4 regions of the Streptomyces sp. NPDC088124 genome follow, and region 4 is predicted to be linked to each of the others. Evidence: riboswitches for the same ligand, from Rfam matches in the RefSeq annotation. Region 4 holds a riboswitch; each other region holds the start of a gene.
The links. A riboswitch is a leader RNA that binds a small molecule or an ion and turns the genes downstream of it on or off. The one in region 4 is predicted to bind cyclic di-AMP.
Positions count from the first base shown of each region.

Region 1: it holds a riboswitch for cyclic di-AMP, as region 4 does, so the genes downstream of both, AB0P17_RS10655 (LysM peptidoglycan-binding domain-containing protein) here and AB0P17_RS18035 (LysM peptidoglycan-binding domain-containing M23 family metallopeptidase) in region 4, are expected to answer to the same signal.
Region 2: it holds a riboswitch for cyclic di-AMP, as region 4 does, so the genes downstream of both, AB0P17_RS13575 (M23 family metallopeptidase) here and AB0P17_RS18035 (LysM peptidoglycan-binding domain-containing M23 family metallopeptidase) in region 4, are expected to answer to the same signal.
Region 3: it holds a riboswitch for cyclic di-AMP, as region 4 does, so the genes downstream of both, AB0P17_RS06940 (transglycosylase family protein) here and AB0P17_RS18035 (LysM peptidoglycan-binding domain-containing M23 family metallopeptidase) in region 4, are expected to answer to the same signal.

Region 1 covers NZ_JBFBJB010000010.1:64,994-69,196, reverse strand. Annotated here, with positions in the region: gene AB0P17_RS10660 (enolase C-terminal domain-like protein) at 1-1,091, shown strand, start outside; cyclic di-AMP (ydaO/yuaA leader) riboswitch at 1,589-1,752, shown strand; gene AB0P17_RS10655 (LysM peptidoglycan-binding domain-containing protein) at 1,757-2,536, shown strand; gene AB0P17_RS10650 (amino acid permease) at 2,646-4,046, opposite strand.
Region 2 covers NZ_JBFBJB010000014.1:23,771-27,973, reverse strand. Annotated here, with positions in the region: gene AB0P17_RS13585 (MerR family transcriptional regulator) at 22-768, shown strand; gene AB0P17_RS13580 (PP2C family protein-serine/threonine phosphatase) at 1,120-2,223, shown strand; cyclic di-AMP (ydaO/yuaA leader) riboswitch at 2,472-2,626, shown strand; gene AB0P17_RS13575 (M23 family metallopeptidase) at 2,638-3,687, shown strand; gene AB0P17_RS13570 (aldo/keto reductase) at 3,816-4,203, shown strand, end outside.
Region 3 covers NZ_JBFBJB010000006.1:129,150-133,352, reverse strand. Annotated here, with positions in the region: gene AB0P17_RS06950 (septum formation initiator family protein) at 1-67, opposite strand, end outside; gene eno (phosphopyruvate hydratase) at 309-1,604, opposite strand; gene AB0P17_RS06940 (transglycosylase family protein) at 1,826-2,593, opposite strand; cyclic di-AMP (ydaO/yuaA leader) riboswitch at 2,601-2,773, opposite strand; gene AB0P17_RS06935 (transglycosylase family protein) at 3,646-4,203, opposite strand, start outside.
Region 4 covers NZ_JBFBJB010000019.1:148,706-152,908, forward strand. Annotated here, with positions in the region: gene AB0P17_RS18020 (XRE family transcriptional regulator) at 1-572, shown strand, start outside; gene AB0P17_RS18025 (DUF6126 family protein) at 608-799, shown strand; gene AB0P17_RS18030 (tyrosine-protein phosphatase) at 859-1,671, opposite strand; cyclic di-AMP (ydaO/yuaA leader) riboswitch at 2,110-2,275, shown strand; gene AB0P17_RS18035 (LysM peptidoglycan-binding domain-containing M23 family metallopeptidase) at 2,280-3,275, shown strand; gene AB0P17_RS18040 (SGNH/GDSL hydrolase family protein) at 3,457-4,203, shown strand, end outside.

The DNA of each region.
Region 1 (4,203 bases), on a different contig from region 4:
TGCGGGCCCTGGGGGAGCGGTTCGGCGGCCGGGACGCGGGTGGGCGCGGGGAGCAGACCTTCGACCTGCGCACCACGGTGCACGCGGTGACGGCCGTCGAATCGGCGCTCCTCGACCTGCTGGGCCAGCACCTGGAGGTGCCGGTGGCCGCGCTGCTCGGGGACGGCAAACAGCGTGACGCGGTACGGGTCCTCGGCTACCTCTTCTACGTCGGCGACCCCGGCAGGACCGATCTGGAGTACGTCCGGGAACCCGGCGCGGACGTCGAGTGGTACCGCGTCCGCCGCGAGGAGGCGCTGACCCCGGAGTCGATCGTCCGGCAGGCGGAGGCGACGTACGAGCGGTACGGCTTCCGGGACTTCAAGCTCAAGGGCGGTGTCCTGCCGGGGGCGGAGGAGGTCAAGGCCGTACGCGCGCTGAAGGAACGCTTCCCCGGGGCGCGGATCACCCTCGACCCCAACGGGGCCTGGTCGCTGCGGGAAGCGGTCGAGCTGTGCCGGCCGCTGGTGGGTACGCTCGCGTACGCCGAGGACCCGTGCGGAGCCGAGGACGGGTTCTCGGGCCGGGAGATCCTGGCGGAGTTCCGCCGGGCCACCGGCCTGCCCACCGCGACCAACATGGTCGCCACGGACTGGCGCCAGCTCACCCACGCGATGGCGCTGCAGTCGGTCTCCATCCCGCTCGCCGACCCGCACTTCTGGACCATGCAGGGGTCGGTGCGGGTGGCCCAGCTCTGCCATGCGACGGGACTGACGTGGGGCTGCCACTCCAACAACCACTTCGACATCTCGCTGGCGATGATGGCCCACTGCGGGGCCGCCGCCCCGGGGGAGTACAACGCCCTGGACACCCACTGGATCTGGCAGGAGGGCCTGGAGCGGCTGACCGTGGAGCCCCCGCGCATCGTCGCCGGCGAGGTCGCCGTCGACGACACCCCGGGGCTCGGCGTCGAACTCGACATGGACCGCCTTCTCGCCGCCCACGAGCTGTATGCGGAGAAGAACCTCTCCGGCCGGGACGACGCCGCCGCGATGCGATTTCTGGTACGGGACTGGGAGTTCGACAGCAAGCGTCCCTGCTTGGTGAGATGAGGCATTGCCGCGATCATGTCCCGCATTTTGCCGCGGGGGAACGCGGCTGCGGTGCGAAGGCGTACCAAGGCGCGACAGGCCGTCAGAAGAATGAATCGCCCGGTGAATTCGGAGGCGCTCCGGTTCAATTCCCGTCGGGCGTTCCCAGTTGTCGGGGAGTGGGGTGGGAGGGCGATGGATCCTCCCGCCACCGGTGACCGATAAGGGTGTTTTGTCTGTATTTCCCGTTAAGTGAAGTTGAGTGGCGTTAGGGGCACTTGTAGCCTCTGACGCCTTTTGCCTGTCCGATTATTCCGTTACGTTCGTGACCTGTGTCACCCCCGTCTCGGCAGGTGGGCGTGGCGAGGCGGACGCTTTCTCTCCCAGGAGAGGAAAGTTGAGTTCCCGGGAGGCTCCCGAAAGGGCGATTGACCCGAAAATTCGGAACTTGTGCCGTCCTGATATCTCGCTTACGTTCTCGTCCATCCGGATGGAACGCCCAATCCTGCCGCTGTCCGGAGACCCACACACCTATCCGTCACAAGGCAGGAGCGGGGGACCCAGGTAAGTCGCCGGTCCGGATTTCCGGAACGGCTCGGGGTGAAGCCGTACGCACCGCCGTACGGCCGGGCATCTCCAGCCCGAACCCGACAGCTCACCTCGCAGGCGACGGAGAGGAATTCGTCGTGCCCAGAAACGCCAAGCACCGCCGCCCCAGAACCGGCTCGCTCGCCCGTCGCCTCGTCGCGGTCGGCACCGGGGGCGCGGCTCTCGCGATTCCGCTGGTCACCGCGGCCACCGCCCACGCGGCGCCCGCGACGGTGGAACACGTCCGTGCGGCCAAGGCCGCGGAGGCTCCCGCCGCCACACCGAAGACCACCGCCACGACCTATGTCGTGGTCGAGGGCGACTCCCTGTCGAAGATCGCGCAGGCCTACTCCATCAGCGGCGGCTGGCAGAAGCTCTACGAGGACAACCGGAGCGCCGTCGGCGCCAACCCGTCCCTCGTGCACCCCGGCCTCAAGCTGACCCTCAACGGGAAGAAGGCGGCCGCCCCGGCGACCACCGCCACGGAGACGAGCACGAAGACGAGCACGGAGTCCGCCGGGAGCGGCTCGGTCGAGCAGGCCGTCGCCAAGACGTACACCGACAACCTGGACGGCTGGATCCGCGAGGCGCTGGACATCATGGCCCAGCACGGGATCCCCGGCAGCTACGAGGGCATCCACCGCAACATCATGCGTGAGTCCTCGGGCGACCCGAACGCCATCAACAACTGGGACATCAACGCCCAGAACGGCGTCCCGTCCAAGGGCCTGCTCCAGGTCATCGCCCCGACGTTCCAGGCGTACCACGTGCCCGGTACGGCGATGGACGCCTACGACCCGGTCGCCAACATCACGGCCGCGTGCAACTACGCCGCCGACCGGTACGGCTCGATCGACAACGTGAACGGTCCCTACTGACCGGACCCGCGTCGCCCGGCGGGTGACGAACGCACCGGGCCCCGGCCCCGCCGTCCTGCGACGGCGGGGCCGGGGCCCGTTCGCGTACGTGTCACACGTATCGCACGGGTCACACCCGCCGCGCTCGTAGCTCCCGTACGCCCGCCACCGCCAGCACGAGCGCCGTGGCGCCCAGGGACCAGAGGAGCTGCGGGCGGGCCGCGTCGTCGAGGAGCATCAGCACGAACACCGTCGCCATCGCGGCGAGCGTCACCCACGTCAGGCCGGGGAACAGCCACATCCGCAGGACCAGGCGCTCCGGCGCCTCCCGCTCGACGCGCGGGCGCAGCCGCAGCTGCGAGACGGCGATCATCGCCCAGACGAAGAGCAGCACCGCGCCGACCGCGTTGAGCATGTACAGGAAGACCGAGTCGGGCCACTTCAGATTGAGCAGGACGGAGACGAACCCGAACGCCACCGACGCCAGCACCGCCCGCCGGGGCACGCCCGACCCGCTCACCTTCAGCAGGGCCTTCGGCGCCTCGCCCCGCTCGGCCAGCGAGAAGACCATCCGGGAGGAGCCGTACAGGTTGGCGTTGAGCGCCGAGAGCAGCGCCACGAACACCACGATGTTCATGATCTGCCCGGCCGACGGGATACCGATCGCGTCGAGGACCGTGACGTACGGGCTGAGCCCCGCCTTCTGCGCCGTCCAGGGCAGCACGGCCACGATGACCGCCATCGAGCCGACGTAGAAGAACAGGATCCGGTAGACCGCGCTGCGCACCGCGCGGGCCACCGAGCGCACCGGGTCGTCGGACTCGGCCGCCGCGATCGTGACGACCTCCAGACCGCCGAAGGCGAAGATCACGGCGAGCACCCCGGAGGTCACGCCCTGCCAGCCGTTGGGGAGGAAGCCGCCCTGCCCGGTGAGGTTGGCGAGACCGGCCGGGCGGGTGTCGGGCAGGACACCGAAGACCGCGAGGAGCCCCAGGACCAGGAACGCGACGATCGCGAAGACCTTCAGGGCGGCGAAGCAGAACTCGAACTCGCCGAAGTTCTTCACGGCGGCGAGGTTCGCGCCCGTGAAGACGACCATGAAGACCAGGACCCACGCCCACTGCGGTACGGAGGGCAGCCAGCCGTTGGCGATCCGCGCCGCCCCCGTCGCCTCCACGGCGAGCACGACGACGAGCAGGAACCAGTACAGCCAGCCGACGCTGAAACCCGCCCACCGGCCGAGCGCGCGCTCGGCGTGCACGGAGAACGACCCCGACGCGGGCAGCGCCGTCGACATCTCGCCCAGCATCCGCATCACGCACATCGCGAGCGCGCCCGCGATCAGGTACGAGACGACGATCCCGGGTCCGGCCAGCGCGATCCCGGCGCCGGAGCCGACGAAGAGCCCGGCGCCGATGACGCCGCCGAGCCCGAGCATGGTGAGATGGCGCTGCTTGAGCCCGCCGGCCAGCGGTTCGGCGGATTCGGCGGCCGGTGTGGCGGCGGGGCGGGGGGTGAGTCGGTCGTGCATGGGGAGAGCTCAGACTGCTTTCGGGGCCGGTGAGGGGGACGCGGTGGTGCGGTCCTCGCAGTCTCCCCGGACGCCCCCCGTCCAGGCAAAACGTTTCCGGACGCGACGACCGGCGCGCCCGCCCCGGGGCCCCGGGGCCCCGTCCGCCCCCCGGGTG
Region 2 (4,203 bases), on a different contig from region 4:
TCAACTTCTACCGTGAATGTCATGGAGTGGTCGATCCAGGACATCGCGAAGAAGGCCGGTACGACGAGCCGTACGCTCCGGCACTACGGCGAGCTGGGGCTGCTGGAGCCCAGCAGGACCGGCGTCAACGGATACCGGTACTACGACCAGGAGGCCCTGGTCCGGCTGCAGCGGATCCTGCTGCTGCGGGGGCTGGGTCTCGGGCTGCCGGACATCGCCCGGATCCTCGACGGCCAGCAGGACACGGCCGCCGCCCTGCGCGGCCATCTGGGGCTGCTGGAGCAGGAGCGCGAGCGCATCGGTCGGCTGATCGCGTCGGTGCGGACCACTCTCCACAAGACCGAGAGCGGAGAGGAACTCATGGCAGAGGAAGTGCTCGACGGCTTCGCGCACACGCGGTACGAGCAGGAGGTCACCGAGAGGTGGGGCCGCCCCGCCTACGAGAAGGGCGACCGCTGGTGGCGCTCGCTCGGTGAGGAGGAGCGCCGGGCGTTCCAGGAGCGGCACGAGTCGATCGCCCGCGACTGGGGGCGTGCGGCCGCGGCAGGGCACGACGCGTCCGGTGAGGAGGCGCAGGCGATCGCCCGGCGTCACTGCGACTGGCTGGCGGTGACCATGGAGCCCACCAGGTCTTATGTCATCGGAGTCACGGCCCTGTACGTCGATGATCCACGTTTCACCGCGGCGTATGACAAGTACGGTGAAGGTACGGCTGTGCTCGTGCGGGACGCCATGAAGGTGTACGCCGAGCGCCACCTGACCGACTGAGCGTCTCCACATCGGCCTCCGTGCCCTCGCATCGGTCTCCGTAGCCCAGTCGGCCGACCGCGGGTCGCCGCCCGCCGCGGCGGCGGCCAGCCTGGGTGGAGCGCGGTGCCGTCCGCAGCCGTCGGCGGAACGGGCAGGAGACGACTGGTGGGGAAGCTCAGGAGAATCGGAGAACGCCTCGGCGGCAGAAGCAGACGGGACGCCGACGGCGCCGGGATTCTGGGCGCCGACGCCGCGGGGTTCTGGGCGACCGGCACGTACGGGCGGGACCATCGCCGGGATCCCGCCAGCGACCTGGGCCGGGCGGCGGACCGGGCGCCGTACGGTCCGGCCGGCCCGTACGCGCGGCGACTGGCCGGGCGGCGGCTCGTCCGGTTCCTGCCCGCCCTGGTGATCATCGGCGGGGTCATCCTCGACCTGGCGACGCCGACAAGGGTCACCTCGGCGCCGCTCTTCGCCGCCGCCCCGCTGACCGCGGCCCCGTTCTATCCGCTGTTCGGCACCCTGCTGGTGGCCGTGGCGTCGCTCGCCGCCGAGATCGCGCTCCGTGCGCATACCAACACGCTCACCACGGTGGTGTCGATCAGTGAACTGCTGACGGTGCTCGTCGTCTCCGCCCTCGCGCTCTACATCAACGGCGTCGTCAGACGCAGCGGCGAGCGGCTCGCCTCCGCCCGCGTCATCGCCGAGACCGCCCAGCGCGCCGTGCTGCCCAGACCCGCGGAGCGGATCGGCGGGCTGCGGGTGGCGGCGCGGTACGAGGCGGCGCAGGAGGGCGCGTTCATCGGCGGTGACCTGTTCGCCGTGCAGGACACGCCGTACGGGGTGCGGCTGGTCGTCGGCGACGTACGGGGGAAGGGGCTGGAGGCGGTCGAGGCGGTCGCCGTCATCATCGGGTCGTTCCGGGAGGCGGCGGAGCAGGAGAGCTCGCTGGAGGGCGTCGCGCAGCGGCTGGAGCGCTCACTTCTGAGGGAGGGGACGCGGCGGGACGGGCTCGATGTCTTCGAAGGGTTCACCACGGCCGTACTGGCGGAGATTCCGCACGGCGAGGGCGTCGTGCGGCTCGTCAACCGAGGCCATCCCGAGCCGCTGATCTGTCACGACGGCGCCGTACGGATGCTGGCGGCGCACGACCCCGCGCTGCCGCTCGGCATGAGCGAGCTGGGCGCGTGGCCCGACCGGGCCGAGCAGTCCCCGTACCCCGACGGCGCGACGCTGCTCTTCTACACGGACGGGCTCACCGAGGCGCGCGACGCGCACGGGATCTTCTACGTCCCGCGCGAGCGGCTGGACGGGCGGATCTTCCAGGGGCCCGACGAAATGCTCCAGGCGCTGATCGACGACGTGCGGCGGCACACGGGCGGCGGCAGCCAGGACGACATGGCGCTGCTGGCGGTCAGCCGGCCCTCGGAGGGGGAGCCGGAGCGGCGCAGGACGATGCCGATCGTGCCCTGAGCGCGCGGCGTCACTCATGGTGACCGATGAGTATCCCTCCGCATAACGTTTGACATACCGTCAAGTATGCGAGGCGGGTCAATGTGCTTCGAGCGCCGATCAACTCGCCCGGATGCGCGTTCTTGTGTCCCGGTACGTCCGTTGCGAAGTCGTTAACGATCATCGGGAACAGCTTGGAATAAGGCCCTGGTCTCTATTAACGTTCGATAACGCAGCGCGGTTGTCCCAGCCGTCGCCAGAGATGGCACCGTGCGCACGCGCCGAATCCCGCGAGGGAACCGGGGAACCACCAATTGGGGTGAATCGGGAGTTACCTGCCGCCTCGCGCGGCAGGGGACACCCGTAGGAGACCTTCCTGCTCCGAACCCGTCAGCTAACCCGGTAGGCGAGAAGGAAGGAAAGGAGCACGCCTCAGTGGCGTCCAACAAGCCTGCCCCCACGGTCACCTTCGAAACCCACTCCTTCGGCAGCGGCAGTGAGAACGAGGCGCCCGGGACCTGGGGGGAGTGGAATCCCACCGAGGAGTCCATCCGCCCCGTACGCGGCAGGCACCGCGTCGCCAAGCAGCGCAGCGGGCTCGCCCGTAGCTCCACGGTCCTGGGGGTCGGCGTCATCGCCGCCGTCGGCGCGGGCGGCATCGCCACCGCGCAGGACAAGCCCGCGGTCTCCATATCCCTGCCCGACGCCATCGCGGACAACCTTCCCGACGCCAAGTCCCTGCCGGGGATGGGCTCCCTGGGGTCGGACGACGCGGAGTCCGCGTCGGACGTGCTGGCCCGTGCGCCCCTGAGCACCGCCGGTCTGACCGCCGCGGACGCCGAGCAGGGCGCCACCGACGCCGGCGAGGCGCTGCGCGCCCGCATCCTCCAGCAGGCCGAGGGGCAGCAGGCGAAGGCCGACGCGACGCAGAAGGCGGCGGAGGAGGACGCGGCCGCCGAGAAGGCCGCGAGCCAGGCCAAGGCGCGGCAGAACGACGCGGAGAAGAAGATCGAGGCGGCCAAGAAGAAGGCCGAGGCGGAGGCCAAGGCCAAGGCCGAGCAGGAGCGTCTCGCCAAGCTGGCGGCCAGCTACTCCCTCCCCACCTCCTCGTACACCCTCACCTCCTCCTTCGGCCAGTCCGGTTCCCTCTGGTCCTCCGGCTACCACACCGGCCTGGACTTCGCGGCGCCGACGGGCACCCCCGTCAAGGCCGTGCACAGCGGCACCGTCAAGTCGGCCGGCTGGTCGGGTTCGTACGGCTACCGCACGGTCCTGGAGCTGGAGGACGGCACGGAGGTCTGGTACGCGCACCAGTCCTCGCTCTCCGTCAGCGCCGGGCAGAAGGTCTCCACCGGCGAGGTCATCGGCCGCGTCGGCGCGACCGGCAACGTGACCGGGCCCCACCTCCACCTGGAGGTCCACACGGCGGGCGGCACGGGCATCGACCCGATGGCGTGGCTGAACGGCAAGGGAATCAATCCCTGAGGCCGAAGCCCCGGTCCTGGAACCTCTGGTCCTGAGACCTCCCGGTCCTGAGGGCGGCAGGAGCAGCAGGACCGCCCGGAGCGCCCCGAAACGGAATAAGGCGCTCTGCGGCGGGGTTGAAGTGACGCATGACGACTTTGCGCACACTCGGCTCCTCCGACCTCAAGGTCTTCCCGCTCGCCCTCGGCGGCAACGTCTTCGGCTGGACCGCGGACCGTACGGAGTCCTTCGCCGTCCTCGACGCGTACACCGCCGCGGGCGGCAACTTCGTGGACACCGCGGACGTCTACTCGGCCTGGGTGGACGGCCATTCCGGTGGTGAGTCCGAGTCCGTCCTCGGCGAGTGGTTCGCCGCGCGCGGCAACCGCTCCGACGTGCTCCTCGCGACGAAGGTGGGCGCGCACCCGGAGTTCAAGGGGCTGAAGGCGGCCACCATCAAGGCCGGGGCCGAGGAGTCGCTGCGGCGGCTCCGTACCGACTACATCGACCTGTACTACACGCACTTCGACGACCCGG
Region 3 (4,203 bases), on a different contig from region 4:
CCGCGGTCTGCTCACCGAGCAGCCGCAGCCTGGTCGAGGTGGAGAACCGGTCCCGGTTCCCGGCCATGGCCCGCCTCCCCTGTCATGTACGGACGTCCCCGGACACGGTACGGGACCGCGGCCGGGGACGTCCGTACGACGGGCGGATGAGCGCCCGCGACGGTATGGGTTACGCGCTGCGTGTTCTCTCAGCCGTTGGAGAACGCATCCTCTTGTTGGAGGAACGCATCCTCTTAATCGCTCGCAGAGCGCATCCTCTTAACTGTTCGCAGAGCGCATCCTCTTAATTGTTCGCAGAGCGCATCCTCTTAACTGTTCGCAGAGCGAAACCGCGGGAACGCGCTGCGACCCGCGTACACCGCCGCGTCGTCGAGGATCTCCTCGATGCGCAGCAGCTGGTTGTACTTGGCGACGCGGTCCGAGCGGGCCGGGGCGCCGGTCTTGATCTGACCGCAGTTCACGGCCACCGCGAGGTCGGCGATCGTGACGTCCTCGGTCTCGCCGGAGCGGTGGGACATCATGCACTTGAAGCCGTTGCGCTGGGCCAGCTCGACGGCGTCCAGCGTCTCGGTCAGCGAGCCGATCTGGTTGACCTTGACCAGCAGGGCGTTGGCCGAGCCCTCCTCGATGCCGCGGGCGAGGCGCTCCGGGTTGGTGACGAAGAGGTCGTCGCCGACGATCTGGACCTTGGAGCCCAGCTTGTCGGTGATGACCTTCCAGCCGGCCCAGTCGTCCTCGAAGAGCGGGTCCTCGATGGAGACGAGCGGGTAGGCGTCGACCAGCTCCTCGTAGTACTCGGTCATCTCGGCGGCCGAGCGCGACTTGCCCTCGAACTCGTAGCTGCCGTCCTTGTAGAACTCGGACGCGGCGACGTCGAGCGCGAGCGCGATGTCGCGGCCCGGGACGTAACCGGCCTCCTTGATCGCCTCAAGGATGAGGTCGAGCGCGGCGCGGTTGGACTCCAGGTTGGGCGCGAAGCCGCCCTCGTCACCGAGGCCGGTGGAGAGGCCCTTCTGCTTCAGGACCTTCTTGAGCGTGTGGTAGACCTCGGCGCCCCAGCGCAGCGCCTCGGAGAAGGACTCCGCGCCGATCGGGGCGATCATGAATTCCTGGATGTCGACATTCGAATCGGCGTGCGAGCCGCCGTTCAGGATGTTCATCATCGGAACGGGCAGCAGGTGCGCGTTCGGGCCGCCCAGGTAGCGGAAGAGCGGGAGGTCGGACGCCTCGGAGGCGGCGTGCGCGACGGCGAGCGAGACACCGAGGATGGCGTTGGCGCCCAGCGAGCCCTTGTTCTCGGTGGCGTCCAGGTCGATCATCGCCTGGTCGATGAGACGCTGCTCGGTGGCGTCGTACCCGACCAGCTCCGGGCCGAGCTGCTCGATGACGGCGAGGACGGCCTTCTCGACACCCTTGCCCAGGTAGCGGCCGGCGTCTCCGTCGCGGAGTTCGACGGCCTCGAACGCACCGGTGGAGGCACCGGAGGGGACTGCAGCACGACCGGTGCTGCCGTCGTCGAGGCCGACCTCGACCTCGACCGTGGGGTTGCCTCGGGAGTCCAGGATTTCCCGGGCTACGACGACGTCGATGGACGGCACGAGCATCTCCTTCTGGGATGTGACGCGTGGGTGCAGGGTCTCTTGGCCTTGCGACATGAGCCTAACCGGCTCCGGGTCATCGGCCAGCCGGTGCCCGCCCCCTAAGACGCTCCCGCTCGCACAGACCGCCGCTACCCGCCGGTAGCGGGACCGGATGGCGGGCAGCGGCGGGAACGGGGCCCGGCCCGGCGCGTACGGGGGTGACGCGCCGGGCCGGGGAGAAGGGGTCAGCGCAGGTGGAGCTGCTGACCCGGGTAGATGACGTCCGCGTCACGGACGATGTCCTTGTTCAGGTCGAAGACCTTCTTCCAGCCGCCCTTGACCTTGTGGGCGGTGGCGATCTTGGAGAGGGTGTCGCCGGACTTGACCTTGTACTCGCCGTCCCCCTTCTTGATCGTGAACGGACGGTTCTGGCCGCGCGAGGCCGGCTGCGCCTCGTCACGGGTCGACTGCTGCGGCTGCGCCTGCCGGGTCGCGGCGGACTTCTTCGTACCGGAGCCGCTGGAGCTGCCGGAGGCCGAGTTGGAGGAACCGGAGCCGGAGCTGGAGGAGTTGGAGCCGGAGCTGGAGGAGTTGGAGCCGGAGCCCGAGCCGGAACCGGAGCCCGAGCCGCCGTTGTACGCGGCGCCCGAGAGGCCCACGCCACAGCTCGGCCAGGCGCCCTTGCCCTGGCCCGCGAGGACCTTCTCGGCGACGGCTATCTGCTGGGACTTGGAGGCCTGGTCGGCGCGGGGGGCGTAGGCGGTACCGCCGTACGCGGCCCAGGTGGAGGGGGTGAACTGCAGGCCGCCGTAGAAGCCGTTGCCCGTGTTGATCGACCAGTTGCCCCCGGACTCGCACTGGGCGACCCGGTCCCACTCGGAGGCGGTTGCGGCGGAGGCGGCGGTGGCACCGATCAGCGGGGCCGCGACGGCCGCGCCGGTGATCCCGGCGAGGGTGGCGTAGCGGATGGCCACGGACGGGCGGCGGTGCTTGGCCTTGCTGGAACGCAGCAGCATGAACGCATCTCCTCACCGACGCCTACGAGGTGAGCTGTCGGGTTCGGGCCAATGAGTTGCCCGGCCGCGTGCTCGCACACGCGGCTTCACCCCTAGCCGGCCGCCGGCCGTCTCTCGACGGCCGGGCCCGGCGCAAACCTATGGGTCCCCCGCTCCTGCCTTCGGCGCACGAAGCGACGATTACTCCCCCCGACCGACGGCAGGATTCGGCGTGACGGTCGACGAGGCCCGCGGTGCGAGCGGTTCAGACCGTAATCACAGCCCTGCCGGTTGTTCAAAGGAGCACATCCAGGAAAAAACGCCCTTACCTCCTCCGAGGGACAATACGTTTCCGCAGGTGAGAACCGGATTCGATCAACCGGCGAGGCGAAGAGCCCGAGTTGCGGCAAAGAGACCCTTGTCTCACTTGCCCAGAAGTGGACATACGGTCGCTAACTGCCCGCGTTCCGGGCGGAGATCGGAGGCTCTGGCCAGGACGGACGCGACCGAAGAGGCGTCAACGGGGCGCCGTTCAACGGCACTCGCCCGTACCGGTTCCGGACTCACCCGCTCCGGCCCTGGAGCGGGGCGCTCCGGTTCGAGCGTCGCTCGCCCCGGCCGCCGACTCCGGTCGCGGAGTCACCCGTTCCAGTTGCGGAGTCACTCGCTCCGGCCGCGGAGTCACTCGTTCCGGCCGCGGGACGGCCGCCGGAGTCACCCGTTCCGCCGAGGGCCCGGGGACCGGGCGCACTCACCCCGGTCGCCCACTCCGACCCCGGAGTCACTCACTACAGCCCTGGAGTCACTCACCACGGCCCTGCGGCGGGGCGCCGCGACGGGGCGCCGCGACGGGGCGCTGCGGCCCGGCGCGGGTCACGGTGGGGCCGCCGGCGGCGCCGGGAGCGGGAAGCCACGCGTACGGCGGCCTGGAAGCCGTGCGTACGGGCCCGGTGGGCGACGGCCCGGATACGTCGGCGACGGCTCGGCGACGGCCCCGGGACGGCCCCGGGAACGCGGAAGCCGCGCCTCCGTCCTGGAGGCGCGGCTTTCCGGAACTCGCTGCCGGCTGCTCAGACCCAGCCGCCGACGACCTTCTGCCCGCCGGTCGCCAGGGAGAGGTGGCCGCCGACCGTGGTGACGACCTTCTCGACCTCGCGCTCCACACCGTCCGTGAGCCCGGCCCCGTCACGGGCTCCGCCCGCCCCGCGGGAGGCGCGACCGCCCCCCGAGGCACGCTCCTCGTCCGCGGTGCCCGGCGAGGCACTCTCGTCGGCCGCCTGGCCGCGGTGCTTGCCCTTGGACGCCTCGTCCTTGCCCTCGGCGTCGTCCGTACCGGCCGCGGAGCCGGTGGCACCCGGGCTCGGGCTGGTGCTGGGCTCCGGGGAGGTCTTGCCGTCCGCGCCCGCTTCCGCGCCCGGGTCCGTCACGGCGTCACCGGACGGATAGGCGTCCCCGGAAGGGCTGCCCGACGGGGTACCGGACGGGCCGGTGCCCTTGCCGCCGCCCGTCACCCCCTCCACGACGCCGGAGACCGCACCGCCGACCGCCTCCGTCAGCCCGGAGACGGCGGCGCAGCTGGACCACGCCTGCGCCCCCTGGGCCTCGAAGACCTTCTCGGCCACGGCTAT
Region 4 (4,203 bases):
CCGACGTCGCGCCGCGCCTGCGTGAGCTGCGCCGTGGCCGCCGGCTCACCCTGGAGGCCGCCGCCCGGCGGGCCGGACTCTCCCCCGCCCATCTCTCGCGGCTGGAGACGGGGCACCGGCAGCCCTCGCTGCCCATGCTGCTCGGGCTGGCCCGGATCTACGGGACGACCGTCTCCGAGCTGCTCGGCGAGGTGCCGCCGGAGCGCGAGCCGATCGTCCGGGGCGGCCGGGCGGAACCCTTCGAGGCCGACGGCTGGACCTACCACCAGGCGGGCGGCCCCGGACGCGCCATGCAGCCGCTGCGGCTGGAGGTGCCGTACGGGGCACAGGGCGACCTGGTCCGGGTGCACCCCGGCGAGGAGTGGCTGTACGTGCTCGACGGGCGGCTCAGGCTGAGCCTGGGCGACACCGTGCATCTGCTCGCCCCCGGGGACAGCGCGCACTTCGACTCGCTCACCCCGCACCGCATCGCGGCGGCCGGACCCGAGGGGGCCGAGCTCCTCTTCGTCCACACCCTGCTCCAGAGCCCGGCCGCCGACCTGTGCGTCGGCGGCTCGGCTCCTCATGTCTGATCCTCATGTCCGACCCGCCGAGAGAGGTCCCATCCATGTCGGAGACAGAGCGTCCGGCGCCCGCCGAGGGCGGCCGGGAACAGGTGCCCCCGCGCCCGCGCGTCATGGACGAGGAGAAGAAGTTCCCGCGAGGGCTGGTGATCCGGCTCTTCGCCTATCTGGTGGCCGGCCATCTCTTCGCGGGCTTCCTCTACCTCCTCTTCCACGTCGGGGCCCAGGGGCGGTAGCGGCCCAGGCCTTCGGCGCCGTCCCTTGCGGTTGACGCCGTCCGTCGCTCGCCGTGGCGTCAGCCTTCGTCCAGGAGGCGGGCGCGCAGCCGTTCGCGGGTCTCGGGCGCGAGCCGGAGGCCTTCGGAGAGATAGCGGTCGGTGGAGCCCCAGGTCTTCCCGATGGCCTCGAAGGCGGCGTCGAGATAGGCGGCGCGGGCGTCGAAGAGCGGGCTGAGCAACTCCATCACCTCGCCGGACCTTCCGGCGGGCGACCGGTCGCTGCGGCGGAAGGCGTAGCGGCGGTGCGGGTCGTTCGACTTGAGGTAGTCGGCCGTGATCGCCTCCGGCTCGACACCGACCGCGAGCAGGGACACGGCGACGGAGAGCCCGGCGCGGTCCTTGCCCGCCGCGCAGTGCAGCAGCGCGGGGACGCTGTCCTCGGCCAGCGCGTGCAGCAGCCGGCTGTGCTCGGCGGTGCGCTCCGTGATGATCGCGCGGTACGAGGCGGTCATCCGGGCCGCCGCTCTGCCCTCCGAGAGGAGCGAGCGGAGCAGGTCGAGGTCGCCGTCCCGGACCATCCGCCAGAACTGGGCGCCTTCGGCCGGGTCGGAGAGCGGGATGTTCACATGGCGCACGCCCGCCAGTTCGACATCCGCGCCGTCGAGCTTCACATCGGCGGAATTGCGGAAGTCGAAAATCGTGTGCAGACCGAGGGTGGAGAGAAAGGCGGAGTCGTCGGCGGTGGCGTGGGCGAGGTGGCCGCTGCGGTAGAGCACGCCGTACCGCACCCGGCGTCCGTCCACGGCCGGCAGGCCGCCGACATCACGGAAGTTGCGTACTCCGGACAGTTCGGGCTCGGTGGACGGGACCTGCGGCGACTGCTGCGTCACGCCTGCTCCTCCGTGTCTGCCCTCGGCGCTGCTCGCCGGCGGCGTCGGTCCCCGACCCTACGACATCGGCCGGTGTGCTCATCAGTACGGCGGAGGGCCGGGGAGTCCACGGATCACAAGGGGACGGGTGGGGCGAAACCGTCCAAACGGTGCGCTGTCCGGATTGAGTGATTCCGGATAACCTGCCCCGATCGTGGGGGAGATGGGCTCCGGCTGGTGAGCAGGATCATATCCGTGACGTTCCGTGGTGACGGTGCGAAAGGGAAGGGCCACCTCGAAAGGGAATTGGAGGGCGGTCTCCACGCAGGGTGACGGGCGATCTTCGGCGCGCAGGGAAGGGTGCGTCACCGAGGGAAAAGGGTGGCTTGTTCCGGCCGTCCCACTCGCCTACGTTCACCCTCAATCCGAGCGGAACGCCGAATCCTGCCGCCGCCTCGGGGACACCATCCACCCATCACGCGTGGCAGGAGCGGGGGACCCAGGTAGTACGCCGTTCCGATGTTCCGACGTCAGGGACGGCTAGGGGTGAAGTCGCGCACCACGCGCGGCCGGGCAGCTCCAGCCCGAACCCGACAGCTCACCTCGTAGGCGCCGGAGAGGAATTCGCCATGCCCGCGAAGGGTAAGCACCGCCGCCCCAGGACCAATCCGTTCTCCCGCGGCTTCATCGCCGCCGGCACGGGCGGCGCCGCCATCGCGCTGCCGCTCATCGGCGCCACCGGCGCGCACGCTGCACAGCAGGCCGCGCCCGCCACGGCCCCGCAGGCCGCGCTCGCCGCCGCACCGCAGTCCGCGCCGGCCGCCGCACCGCAGGGAGCGGCCGCGACGCAGGTGAGCCGAACCGCCGGAACCACGGTGCGTACGTACGCCGTGGTCGCGGGCGACTACCTCTCCAAGATCGCCGAGGAGCAGCACGTCCGGGGCGGCTGGCAGCGGCTGTACGAGGACAACCGCCGCGCCGTCGGCGACGATCCCGGGCTGATCCACCCCGGCCTCAAGCTCACCATCAACGGCAAGGCCTCGGCCGCCCGCTCGGAGGCGCCCACCAGGGCCTCGAAGTCGTCCAGGGTGGCCAAGCCCTCCGAGTCCACCGCGTCGGCGGAGTCGGCCAAGTCCTCGAAGGACTCCTCGTCCGCCGAGCCCTCCACGGCCCGGAGCGAGGCGCCCGCCGCCGACTCCGCGGCGCAGAGCAGCGCGTCCGGCTTCACCCTGCCGGTCGACGGCATCGGGGTCGGCACCGCGTACCGCGCCGCCGGCGGAAGCTGGTCCAGCGGCTACCACACCGGTGTGGACTTCGTGGCCCCCTCGGGCACCACCGTGAAGGCCGTTGGCGCGGGCACCGTCGTCTCCGCGGGCAACGGCGGCGCGTACGGCAACCAGGTCGTCATCCAGCACGAGAACGGCATGTACTCCCAGTACGCCCACCTCTCCTCCCTCTCCGTCTCGGCCGGCCAGAGTGTCTCCACCGGCCAGCAGATCGGCCTCTCCGGCGCCACCGGCAACGTGACGGGACCGCACCTGCACTTCGAGATCCGGACGGGCCCGGACTACGGCTCGGACGTCGACCCGCTGGCGTTCCTCCGGCAGAACGGCGTCTCCATCTGATCCGTCCGGCCGCCCCGGACGCGTTTCCTCCACCCCGAGGCCCGGCACCCATACGGTGCCGGGCCTCGGGGCTTTGCGCTATTCCCGCTTGAGGGAAAATTGACCGATGGTGTTTCTCACCCTGAGTCAACACCCGCCTACGGTCGCGTAGGTCACATCGCCGGGAGGAAAATGTCCCGCTGTGGCAGACGATTCGAGAACAAGAAGAGACAAGACATTCGGGTCGTACGCGGCGATCGGTGACAGCTTCACCGAGGGTGTGGGAGATCCAGGCCCCGACGGGCTGTTCGTCGGCTGGGCGGACCGGCTCGCGGTCCTGCTCGCCGATCAGCTTCCGGTCTCCGGTGCGACGGCCGACCCCGTCCACGGCGACTTCCGCTACGCCAACCTCGCGGTACGCGGCCGGCTCCTCGACCAGGTCGTCGAGGAACAGATACCCCGCGCCAGGGAACTCGCCCCGGACCTGGTGACGTTCTGCGCGGGCGGCAATGACATCATCCGCCCCGGCACCGACCCCGACGACGTGGCGGAACGCTTCGAGCGGGCCGTCGCCGACCTCACCGGCTCCGTCGGCACGGTCATGCTGGCCACCGGCTTCGACACCCGGGGCGTGCCCGTGCTTCGCCATCTGCGCGGCAAGATCGCCACGTTCAACGAGCACACCCGGGCCATCGCCGACCGCTACGGCTGCCCCGTGCTCGACCTCTGGTCCCTGAGGACCGTCCAGGACCGGCGGGCCTGGGACGGCGACCGGCTCCACCTGTCGGCCGAGGGGCACACCCGGGTCGCGCTGCGCGCCGGGCAGGTGCTGGGCGTCGAGGTGCCCGCCGACCCGGACCAGCCGTGGCCGCCGCTGCCGCCGCGCGGCACCCTCGAAGTACGGCGCGACGACATCCACTGGGCACGCGAGTACCTGGTGCCCTGGATC